Regions from separate parts of the Comamonas fluminis genome, predicted to be linked through region 1. Evidence: riboswitches for the same ligand, from Rfam matches in the RefSeq annotation. Region 1 holds a riboswitch; each other region holds the start of a gene.
The links. Region 1 has a riboswitch for glycine ahead of JDW18_RS14090 (trimeric intracellular cation channel family protein). Riboswitches for the same ligand answer to the same signal wherever they lie in the genome.
Positions count from the first base shown of each region.

Region 2: it holds a riboswitch for glycine, as region 1 does, so the genes downstream of both, gcvT (glycine cleavage system aminomethyltransferase GcvT) here and JDW18_RS14090 (trimeric intracellular cation channel family protein) in region 1, are expected to answer to the same signal.
Region 3: it holds a riboswitch for glycine, as region 1 does, so the genes downstream of both, JDW18_RS05325 (D-amino acid dehydrogenase) here and JDW18_RS14090 (trimeric intracellular cation channel family protein) in region 1, are expected to answer to the same signal.

Region 1 is NZ_CP066783.1:3,013,464-3,016,729, reverse strand. Features, by position in the region: gene mnmC1 (FAD-dependent 5-carboxymethylaminomethyl-2-thiouridine(34) oxidoreductase MnmC1) at 1-920, opposite strand, end outside; gene JDW18_RS14090 (trimeric intracellular cation channel family protein) at 1,059-1,724, opposite strand; glycine riboswitch at 1,787-1,907, opposite strand; glycine riboswitch at 1,922-2,014, opposite strand; gene JDW18_RS14085 (LysR family transcriptional regulator) at 2,191-3,123, opposite strand; gene JDW18_RS14080 (FAD-dependent monooxygenase) at 3,263-3,266, shown strand, end outside.
Region 2 is NZ_CP066783.1:2,504,386-2,507,651, reverse strand. Features, by position in the region: gene gcvH (glycine cleavage system protein GcvH) at 1-132, opposite strand, end outside; gene gcvT (glycine cleavage system aminomethyltransferase GcvT) at 268-1,404, opposite strand; glycine riboswitch at 1,467-1,581, opposite strand; glycine riboswitch at 1,600-1,712, opposite strand; gene JDW18_RS11825 (energy transducer TonB) at 1,788-2,237, opposite strand; gene JDW18_RS11820 (MBL fold metallo-hydrolase) at 2,252-3,266, opposite strand, start outside.
Region 3 is NZ_CP066783.1:1,089,944-1,093,209, forward strand. Features, by position in the region: gene JDW18_RS05320 (DMT family transporter) at 1-352, shown strand, start outside; gene JDW18_RS05325 (D-amino acid dehydrogenase) at 463-1,731, opposite strand; glycine riboswitch at 1,789-1,904, opposite strand; glycine riboswitch at 1,905-2,001, opposite strand; gene dinB (DNA polymerase IV) at 2,182-3,266, shown strand, end outside.

The sequences.
Region 1 (3,266 bases):
AGGTCATGCTCCAGCACGCCAATATGCGCCCAGTCCTGAGCTGTCGGCAGCTTGGCATGGCTGCTGAGGTGCTGCAAAGTTTGTAGCGTGGTGCGCACGCCGCTTCTGGACAGGCGCGATAAAACACTGTCGTCGGGCGAAACATGGGGGCAAAACAGACCCGCAGGCAGGCCGGACGCACCGGCTGCGGGCTGGGCCGCCTTGTCCAGCACGGTCACCTGCCAGCCGCGCCGGGCCAGACTGGCGGCCGCTGCCGCACCGGCCAGACCTGCGCCCAGCACCAGACAGTGGCCGGGCTGATTGACCGGGGCGGGCAGGCCATCCGCGCGGTGGCGCGGCTCCCAGGCGGGGTTGTAGCGGGCTTGCAGCGCCTGCGGCTGTTGTGCGTGGATTGCATCGCCTTGCAGCTCAAAGCCCAGCTTGCGCAATGCGGGCGCCATGCTTGCCGTGGGCGCCGTCAGCAGCGTGCCCCGGCGGCAGTGGCGGGCCAGGTTTTTGAGGGCATCGGGGCTCCAGCAGGCGTCATCGGCATTGCGCATGTGGATGCCATCTGCCGCCAGTGGTGGCTGCCTGCGCAGCAGGTTTTGCGTATCACCCACATACAGCGTCAGCAGCACCTGGCCCTGCTCAAACGACAGGCGGTGAATGCCGGGCAGCAGCCCCCACCATTGCGCAGCCAATTGTTCGCCCAGTGGCTGCAGTGGGCCACTGGTGGGCAGGGCTTGCTGCAGTTCAGCGTGAGTGGGGGCATGACCCAGCAAAGCCACAAAATGCAGCATGCGAGGGCGCTGAGCACGGGCCTGCCATGCAGCCCAGGTCTGCAAAAAGCCCAGGCCGCAAGCAAAGTCGGTCTCCAGCACGCGCCACTGCTGGGCGTTCGGGGTCATACCTTCAAGCAGGCGATCAAGAGCTTCAGACATGAAAAAACGACATCAAAGAGGGCGTGGCACAAAAACTGGCGCACTCCAAAGTCAGTGGCACCGAGCAAGAGCCGGCTCGCGGCGAAGGTGCCGTCCCCCTCAGGGGGAAGGCGCGCAGCGCCACAGGGGGGGAGCCGTCTACTCCCAACGTTGTTGATAAGAGAAGACCGGCAGCCGCCATTTAAAGCGAATCGCCGCCAGACGGAAGGCCAGACCGCCCGCAAAGCAGATCGCGGTGCTGATGTTCGAGCTTACATCCAGATAGCGCAGGCCCAGGAACATCAGGCAGACGGTGAGCGAGACGCTGGCATATAGCTCGCGACGGAAGACCACGGGCACCTGGTTGCACAGCACATCGCGCAGGATGCCGCCGCTGATGCCGGTAATCATGCCCGCCATGATGACGACGATGGTCGGGTAGCCCAGCTCCAGCGCGGTGTTGCAGCCGATCAGCGAGAAAGCAATCAGGCCCATGGCGTCCAGCAGCAAAAACACCTGCTTGAGCTTGACCATATGGCGCGCAATCACCGTGGTCAGCAGGCCAAAGCTGATGACCAGATACACATATTCGGGGTGTTGCGTCCAGCCAATCGGGTAGTGGCCCAGCACCATGTCGCGAATGGTGCCGCCGCCCAGGGCGGTGACAAAGGCGATGACCACCACGCCAAAAATGTCCATATTGCGACGGCCAGCCGCCAGCGCGCCAGACATGGCTTCTGCCGTGATGGCCACCAGATAGATGACCAGCATGACGGTGAAATTGGAGGTCTGGAACGAATCCAGCAAAGAGACGGAAGGCAGCATGACGGCGCTTGGAGGCTTTTGAAAATAGACCCGCCACTCACATCGGCGGGAATGTCTGGTTTGCCTCTCCCGCTGTCCTTTGTACCTGAGAGTTGCGCACGTGCGCCAAGGCGTCTGGCGTGCTTGCCCCTTCGGTGAGTCCTGCAAACTTGTGATTGCGGACTGCTCTCCAGTTGGCGATATCCGGGCCATTGCCTGGCCCACCTGCGGTACTTATTGCCTGAGCGATTATGGGAGTTTGCGCCTTCGGCGGGAACCGTTGCCGGGTTCCGCTCTCCCGCAGGATGAGCGCGATTTTAGCCAGTTTCAGACAGGTATTCGGGTTAGTCCGTGGCCTGAAGCGGCCTGAGTCATGCAACTGGCCAAGGGCTGGAGCAGAAAACATCTGTTTTGATAGCGGTCACCGTTGATGTGGTGTGGCTGTCGGGCTGGTTCGTTTCGTGGCAACGGTGGAGGCGGTTTCTTTTCAGGCCTTCGCCTGCTTGTCGGGAGAGCTTGCCAATCCCGCCAGCCGCAGCTGTATCAACTCCAGCAGTGCCCGCACACGCGCAGTCACCGAGTGGCGGTGGCTATATGCCCCCAGCAATTTCAGGGGGGCGGGGCACAAGTCCAGTGGCACCTCCTGCAATCGGCCCGCAGCAAGGTCTTCCTGGCAGGGGTTGGCCGCCACAATCGCAAAGCCTATGCCTTGCCGTGCGCCTGCCACGGCCAGCTCTCCGCTGTTGACGCGGTAGCGGCTGCGCACCGGCACCTTGACGATGTCGCCCGCAGCGTTCTGAAACTGCCAAGGTTGGCCCTTGAGCGCACTGAGGGTGGTGATGCAGGGCAGCGATTTCAGCTCGCGCACATGGCGTGGCATACCAGTCTTAGCCAGCAAGGAGGGAACGGCCACCACGATGCTGGGCAGGGTGGCCAGTTCGCGGGTAATGAAAGTGCTGTCCTCCTGAGGGCCCCGGTGGAAGACGATGGACAGATCCACGTCTTCTCGCAGCACTTCCAGACCGGTCATGCGGGTGTCGCATTCAAGCTCAATCCCGGGGTGGAGACTGCAGAACTCGGCAAGGATGGGCGCCAGCAGCCTGGGCGCCTCGCCCGGCATGCACATCTTCAAAGGGCCGCGCAGCTCGCGCTGCACCGCGCCCAGCTCTTCCTCCGTGCCGAGCAAGGTGTCGAGCAAAGGTTTGGCGCGTTCGTAGAGCAGCCGGCCCGCTTCCGTCATGCGCAGGTGGCGGGTGCTGCGCTCCAGCAGACGTGTGCCCAGTCTGCGCTCCAGCGCGGCAACGTGGCGGCTGACATTGGACGAAGGCATAGCCAAAAGACGCGATGCACCCGCAAAGCTCTGCTCATCCACCACGGCCACATAGACACGGACGGTATTCAGATCGAGTGCATCACGCATGGATTATCCCGTTTGAGGTATGAAAACGTCCTGATTTTGACCGCTAGTGCTCTCTAGTGGCGAAATTTAAGATGCCGCTTTTGCCCGGTGCAATCGATGGAAGTGGCGCCGGGCATCGTATGGACAGGAGAGATTCAACGTGG
Region 2 (3,266 bases), 510 kb from region 1:
GCCCACGGCGGGCAGATCGACAAAAACCACATCGCCCAGCGCGTCTTGCGCATGGACGGTGATGCCGACGATGGCGGCATTGGTGTCAGCGACGTTGATCCATTCGTGTTCTTTGGAAAACTTGATGCTCATGGAGGGCTCCAGATGGTGGATTCGGGGGAATCAGTGAGTTGTTTGAGAAAGGTCCAGTGCGCACTGTAGCGGCGTTCTGGCCCCTGTTTGACAAGTCGCCGGGCAAACTGGCCTGTCTGATTGACGGGGGCAGGCTTAGCCGCGGTAGTAGTTGGTGGGCACAAAAGGCGTGGCCGCCACTTTCATGGGCACAGGCTTGCCGCGCACGATGGCGAAAATCTGGGTGTCCAGCGCGGCGTAGCCGGGCTGCACATAGGCCAGCGCAATGGGCTGGTTCAGCGAGGGGCTGAGCAGGCCGCTGGTGATGTGGCCAATCTGCTGGCCGTCCTGGTTTTGCAGCACCGCCGGTTCGCGCACGGGAATGCGCTCCTGCGCAATCAGGGCCACGCGCTTGTGTGCAAGCTGCTGCGGGTTTTGCAACTGGGCCAGCACCTTGTCGGCGCCGGGAAAGCCGCCTTCGCGTGCACCGCCGGTGCGGCGCACTTTTTGCATGGCCCAGTTCAGGCCTGCTTCCACGGGCGTGGTGCTGGTGTCGATGTCATTGCCATACAGGCAAAGACCGGCTTCCAGACGCAGTGAGTTGCGCGCGCCCAGACCAATGGGTGCAACCTCGGGCTGGGCCAGCAGGGCTTCGGCCAGTGCTTGAGCGGCGGCGTTGGGCACAGAGATTTCAAAACCGTCTTCGCCGGTATAGCCGCTGCGCGTGATGTAGAGCGCATGGCCTTGCCAGTCGAAGTGATTGCCGGTCATGAAAACCAGCGAGGTGACTTCTGAGATCAAGCGCGAGAGTACGGAAGCCGCCTGTGGACCTTGCAGCGCAAGCAGGGCGCGATCAGGCAAGGGAACCACTTCGCAGCGCGTGCCAATATGCTTTTGAATATGGGCGATATCGGCTGCCTTGCAGGCGCCATTGACGATGAGAAACAGGTCTTCCCCACGGTTGACGAACATCAGATCGTCCAGAATGCCGCCTTCTTCATTGAGCAGCAGACCGTAGCGCTGCTTGTGCAGACCCAGATCGATCACATCGACGGGCATCAGGCTTTCCAGCGCGGCGGCGGCGTCAGGCCCGCGCAGCAGCAGCTGACCCATGTGGGAAACGTCGAACAGGCCTGCAGCCTTGCGGGTGTGCAGATGCTCGGCCATCAGCCCTTGCGGGTACTGTACGGGCATGGAGTAACCGGCAAACGGCACCATGCGGGCACCCAGCTTCTGGTGCAGGGCAAACAGCGGGGTGGTCAGCAGGGCAGAGTTGTTGTCGACAGCAGTCACAGGCAAGCGCTCCGGTATTCATACCAAATAGGGGGGCCGCGCATGGCATTCATGCGTGGCTTGCTTGCCTTGCTGTCCGCTTTACCTGAGAGATTCACCGCCGCAGTGAAGTCGGGCAGTTTGCTCCTTCGGTGGATGTCGTCACGATGTCCGGCATCTCTCTCCAGCAAGGAACGCTGCAGGACTTCATCCTGTCAGCGCTTGTCAGTCCTTTTGCCTGAGCGTTTTGACAGCGTTGATGGGCTGTCTGCGCCTTCGGCGGCACCGGACAGCTTGAAGCTGCGGGCACTCTCTCCTGACGGGCGCCATTCTAGCGGGAGGCTTCTGTTTCTCACGCTGAAATGACCCGGATTTCGGGTTTCCGATAGTGCTTCAGCGCGAAATCAGGAGCTCTTTTCGGGTGCTTGCGGCGCTGGCTTGGGGCTCAGATCTTCAAAAATCAGCTCGTAAGGCTGTTCAAAACAGGTGGTGACAGGCTGGCCATTGCTGATGGCTGGCTTAAAGCGCCAGCGGGTGAACGAGCGCTCAATGGCGGCGATGATGCGCGGGTCGGCATCTGCGGGCTTGTAGTTCTTGCGGCCCATTTTCCCCTCGGGCGTCACTTCAAACTGATAGACCACCGTGAACTTTGCGCCTTCGGGGTACCACTGAGGATCGAGCTTGGCATGTGGGTAGGTTCGCACCACGGCAGGTTTATCGATCTGGCTGGCTGGCGTGCATTCGGCCCAGGGCTTTTGGGGCGGTGGCGGTGTGGTGGTACAGGCGCTGAGTAGCAGGGCCGATGCAGCGAGGGTGGCAAGGCTGAGATGTCTTGGGGCGCAGAAAGTCTTCATGCGTTCATTGTCGGTCAGGCCCGCTGCATTGCTGGTAAGGATTGGTTGACGCAGGAGCGCCACCAGGGTGATCCTGTGTGGGGCGTCTGCAGGTCCAGCCGCTCGCCCATCATGGGGGTCGCGATGGCGACGTTGCTTTCTTTGGCTAACCCAACAATTTGCTCAAACGGGTCCCACCAGGCATGCATGGCCAGGTTGAAGGTGCCGTTATGGATGGGCAGCAGCCAGCGCCCGCCAAGATCCTTGTGGGCCTGAATGGTCTGGGCCGGATGCATATGGACATAGGGCCAGTGCGCGTCGTAGGCGCCGGTTTCCATCAGCGTCAGATCAAACGGCCCGAAGCGGCGGCCAATTTCTGTAAAGCCGTCAAAGTAACCACCATCGCCGCTGAAAAACACGCGCAGCGGCTGGCTGCTCTGCAAATCCTCAATCACCCAGGATGACCACAGCGTGCGGTTTCCGTCACTCAGGCTGCGGCCCGAGAAATGCTGGGCGGGCGTGGCGGTAAAGCGCAGGCCATCGACCTCACTGGCCTGCCACCAGTCATGCTGAATGATTTTTTCGGTCTTGACGCCCCAGCTCACCAGCCGGTCGCCCACACCCAGCGGGCAGAGAAAGGTTTCCACCTTGGGAGCAAGTGCCTTGATCGCGGCATGGTCCAGATGGTCGTAATGGTCGTGTGACAGCAGCACTCCGCGCAGCGGCGGCAAGTCAGCCAGTGCAATCGGCGGCGCATGAAAGCGCCTGGGGCCGGCAAATGATAGTGGCGACGCCCGTTCAGCAAACACAGGGTCGGTAATCCACCAGCCACCGCGCAGCTTCATCAGCAAGGTGGAATGACCGATGCGATAGAGACTGCGCTCTGGCGCGGCAACCAACTGGGCTGGGGTCAATGCCAGCACCGGCAAGGTGCTGGCGGGGTCGCTGTCGGCAGGCTTGTTGAAGAAAAAGTTCCACAGGGTTTTCGCATCAGGCTGCGGGCTATTGGCCGGGCGCGGGTGGATATTGCGAAACCGCCCCTGCACATAC
Region 3 (3,266 bases), 1.9 Mb from region 1:
CGTGACTTCGCCCTGGCTGTCGGGAGCCTGGGGCGTGCTGATTGCGCAGACCATGCAATCCATTGGCATGGGGGCGTGGATTGCCAGGACGAATGAACAAGGGCTGCGCCCCATCTTCAGAGCCTGGCGCATTTCGCTGGTGGCGGGCAGCATGGGGGCTGCCGCGTCGCTGGCATGGTTCACGGCCTATGCCATGCAGGGCGCGGCGCCGGTGCGCACGCTGGGCATGGTGGAGGTAGTTTTCAGCTACATCGTCTCGCGCCGCGTCTTTAGCGAAAAGCTCTCCTTGCCCGAAAAGCTGGGTATGGCGCTGATGATGGCCGGGCTGGTGCTGATCTGTCTGCAGCTCTGATTTTGAGAGCTGCTTGCGCACAACTTCATTCGTATTCGGTTGGGTTTATCTATGAATGCCAATGAATACATACGCAAACAGCTTCTGAATCAGTAGCGCTCTGACCTGCTTCAGATGGCCGTCGCGGCCAGCGGTGAGAGCCGTGTCTGAGCGCTGGCGCTGCCCAGCGTCTGCATGACGATGCTGCCCACCATGTCCGCGGTGACGGCAGACAAGGTCCAGCCCAGGTGACCGTGGCCGGTGTTGTAGAAGACGCAGGGCTTGCTGCCCCGGCCCACGCGTGGCATCAGGTTGGGCATCATGGGGCGCAGACCGGCCCATGGCACGACGCTGCGGGTATCAATGCCGGGAAAGCATTGCTGCACCCAGTCGATCAGCGGGCGAATGCGGTCCGAGCGAATGTCCCTGTTGTAGCCATTGAACTCTGCCGTGCCCGCCACGCGGAAACGGTCGTCGCCCAGGCGGCTGGTGACCAGCTTGGTTTCATCATCGAGCAGGCTGACGATGGGGGCTGCCGCGCGGCTGGCCGCATCGCGCAGATTGACGGTGATGGAGTAGCCCTTGACCGGGTAGATGTTGACGCTGTCACCCAACTGGCTGGCCAGTGCACGGCTGGCGGTGCCTGCGCAGATGACCATGGCGTCAAAGTCGGTGGTTTCGGTTTCTGCGCCCTGGCGCACGGTCACGCTGGCCCGCTTGCCGTTGCTGTCCACGGCCACGATTTCTTGTTCGTACAGGCATTTCACGCCCATGCGTTCGCAGGCGGCGGCCAGGCCGCTGGTGAACTTGTGAATGTCGCCGGTAGAGTCGCTCTCGGTGAAATATCCGCCGTAGAACTGGCCCGACAGCGTGGGCTCAATCGCATGCATTTCATCGGGTGTGACGGCGCGGCGCTCCAGGCCGCCCTGTGCCAGCAACTGCGAGACTTTACCCGCGTGCTCAAAGCCTGCACGGTCGCGGTAGATGTGCAGGATGCCTTGCTTTTTCAGGTCGAAATCAATGCCTTCACGTTCAGCCCAGGTGAACAGGTGCTCGCGTGCTGCAATGGCCAGGCGTGCGGTTTCGACGGTGTTTTTCTCGTACTGAGGAATGGCCGCCAGAAACTGTGCGAACCACGAAATCTTGTGCCAGCTGGGTTTGGGATTGACCAGCAACGGCGCGTCGCTTTTGAGCATCCATTTCAGCCCCTTGAGGATGGTGGACCAGTGCGTCCAGACCTCGGCGTTTGATGCGGAAAGCTGGCCACCGTTTGCGAACGAAGTCTCCATGGCCGCGTAGCGCTGCTTTTCAAACAGGGTGACGGCAAAACCGCGGCGAGCCAGAGCGTAGGCGGTGGTGACGCCCGTGATGCCACCACCGATGACGGCGATTGTTTTCATGTTTCAGATTCCAGAAGCGTCAGAGGGTGGAAGCCCCTGCGCAACCATTGCACAGCGGGCGCCCCCTCTGTTCTGGACCTGAGAGATTCACGAGCCGCCTGAGGCGAGGATCGCTTGCTCCTTCGGTATGCCCGGCGGACGATGACATCCGGGCATTCTTCAGAGTGTGTGAAACAGTGATGCCGATCCTTTTGCCTGAGAGTTTCCGGGGCGGTTGCTCCTTCGGCGCTGCATACTTTGGCAAGCTGCAGTCTCTCTCGATATCACCGGGCTGAAAGCCTGTAGGCGAATGTAGGAAGAATGCCCGTGGCTGGCTATGCGGGTTTCCTAGACTTACAGATTCGGTTTCTGGCTTGCCAGCCAGCTCTTGCTGGCACAGGCAAAATCGGCAGCGTGAGTGATCTTCCCGTCAGCCCTGAAACCAAGCCCCGGCGCATTGCCCATCTGGATATGGATGCGTTTTATGCCTCGGTGGAACTGCTGCGCTATCCGCAGCTCAAGGGCTTGCCGGTGGTCATTGGCGGTGGGCGGCGCAGCTTTGATGATGAGTTGCTGGCACGCCATGCGGGGCTGCCGCTGTCAGAGATTCCGGTGGCCGATTTCCCGCTGCTGCGCGACTACACAGGGCGCGGTGTGATCACCACGGCCACCTACCCGGCGCGGCAGTTTGGCGTGGGCTCGGCCATGGGGCTGATGAAAGCGGCCAAGCTGTGCCCGCAGGCGATTTTGCTGCCGGTGGACTTTACCCAATACCGGCGTTTTTCACGCGCTTTCAAGGAAATCATTGTCTCCATCGCGCCGCTGATGGAGAGCCGGGGTGTCGATGAGGTCTATATCGACTTTACCGACGTGCCCGGTGGCCAGCGTGAAGGCGGGCGCGTGCTGGCGCGGCTGATTCAGAAGACGATTTTTGAGGCCACAGGGCTGACCTGCTCGGTAGGTGTGGCGCCCAACAAGCTGCTGGCCAAGATGGCCAGCGAGTTCAACAAGCCCAATGGCATCTCCATCGTGCAGCCAGAAGATCTACAAAGCCAGATCTGGCCGCTGGCCTGCCGCAAGGTCAACGGCATTGGGCCCAAGGCCGATGCCAAGCTCAAAAATCTGGGCATTGAAACCATTGGCGATCTGGCGGCGCAAAGCCTGCCGCAGCTGCTGCACTGGTTTGGCAAAAGCTACGGTCACTGGCTGCATGAGTCGGCCTGGGGGCGTGATGAGCGGCCAGTGGTCACAGAGAGCGAACCCGTTTCCATGAGCCGCGAAACCACGTTCGAGCGTGACTTGCACGCCGTGCGTGACAAGGCCGAGCTGGGGGCGATCTTCACCGATCTGTGCGAGCGCGTGGCCGATGATTTGCAGCACAAGGGCTATGTGGGCCGCACGGTGGGCATCAAGCTGCGCTATGACGATTTCAAGATTGCCACGCGTGACCAGACCTTGCAGCTGCCGGTTCAGGATGCGGCGGCAATCCGTCAGGCGGCAGGGCAGTGCCTCAAGCGCGTACCGCTGGGAAAGCGTATCCGTCTGCTGGGCGTCAA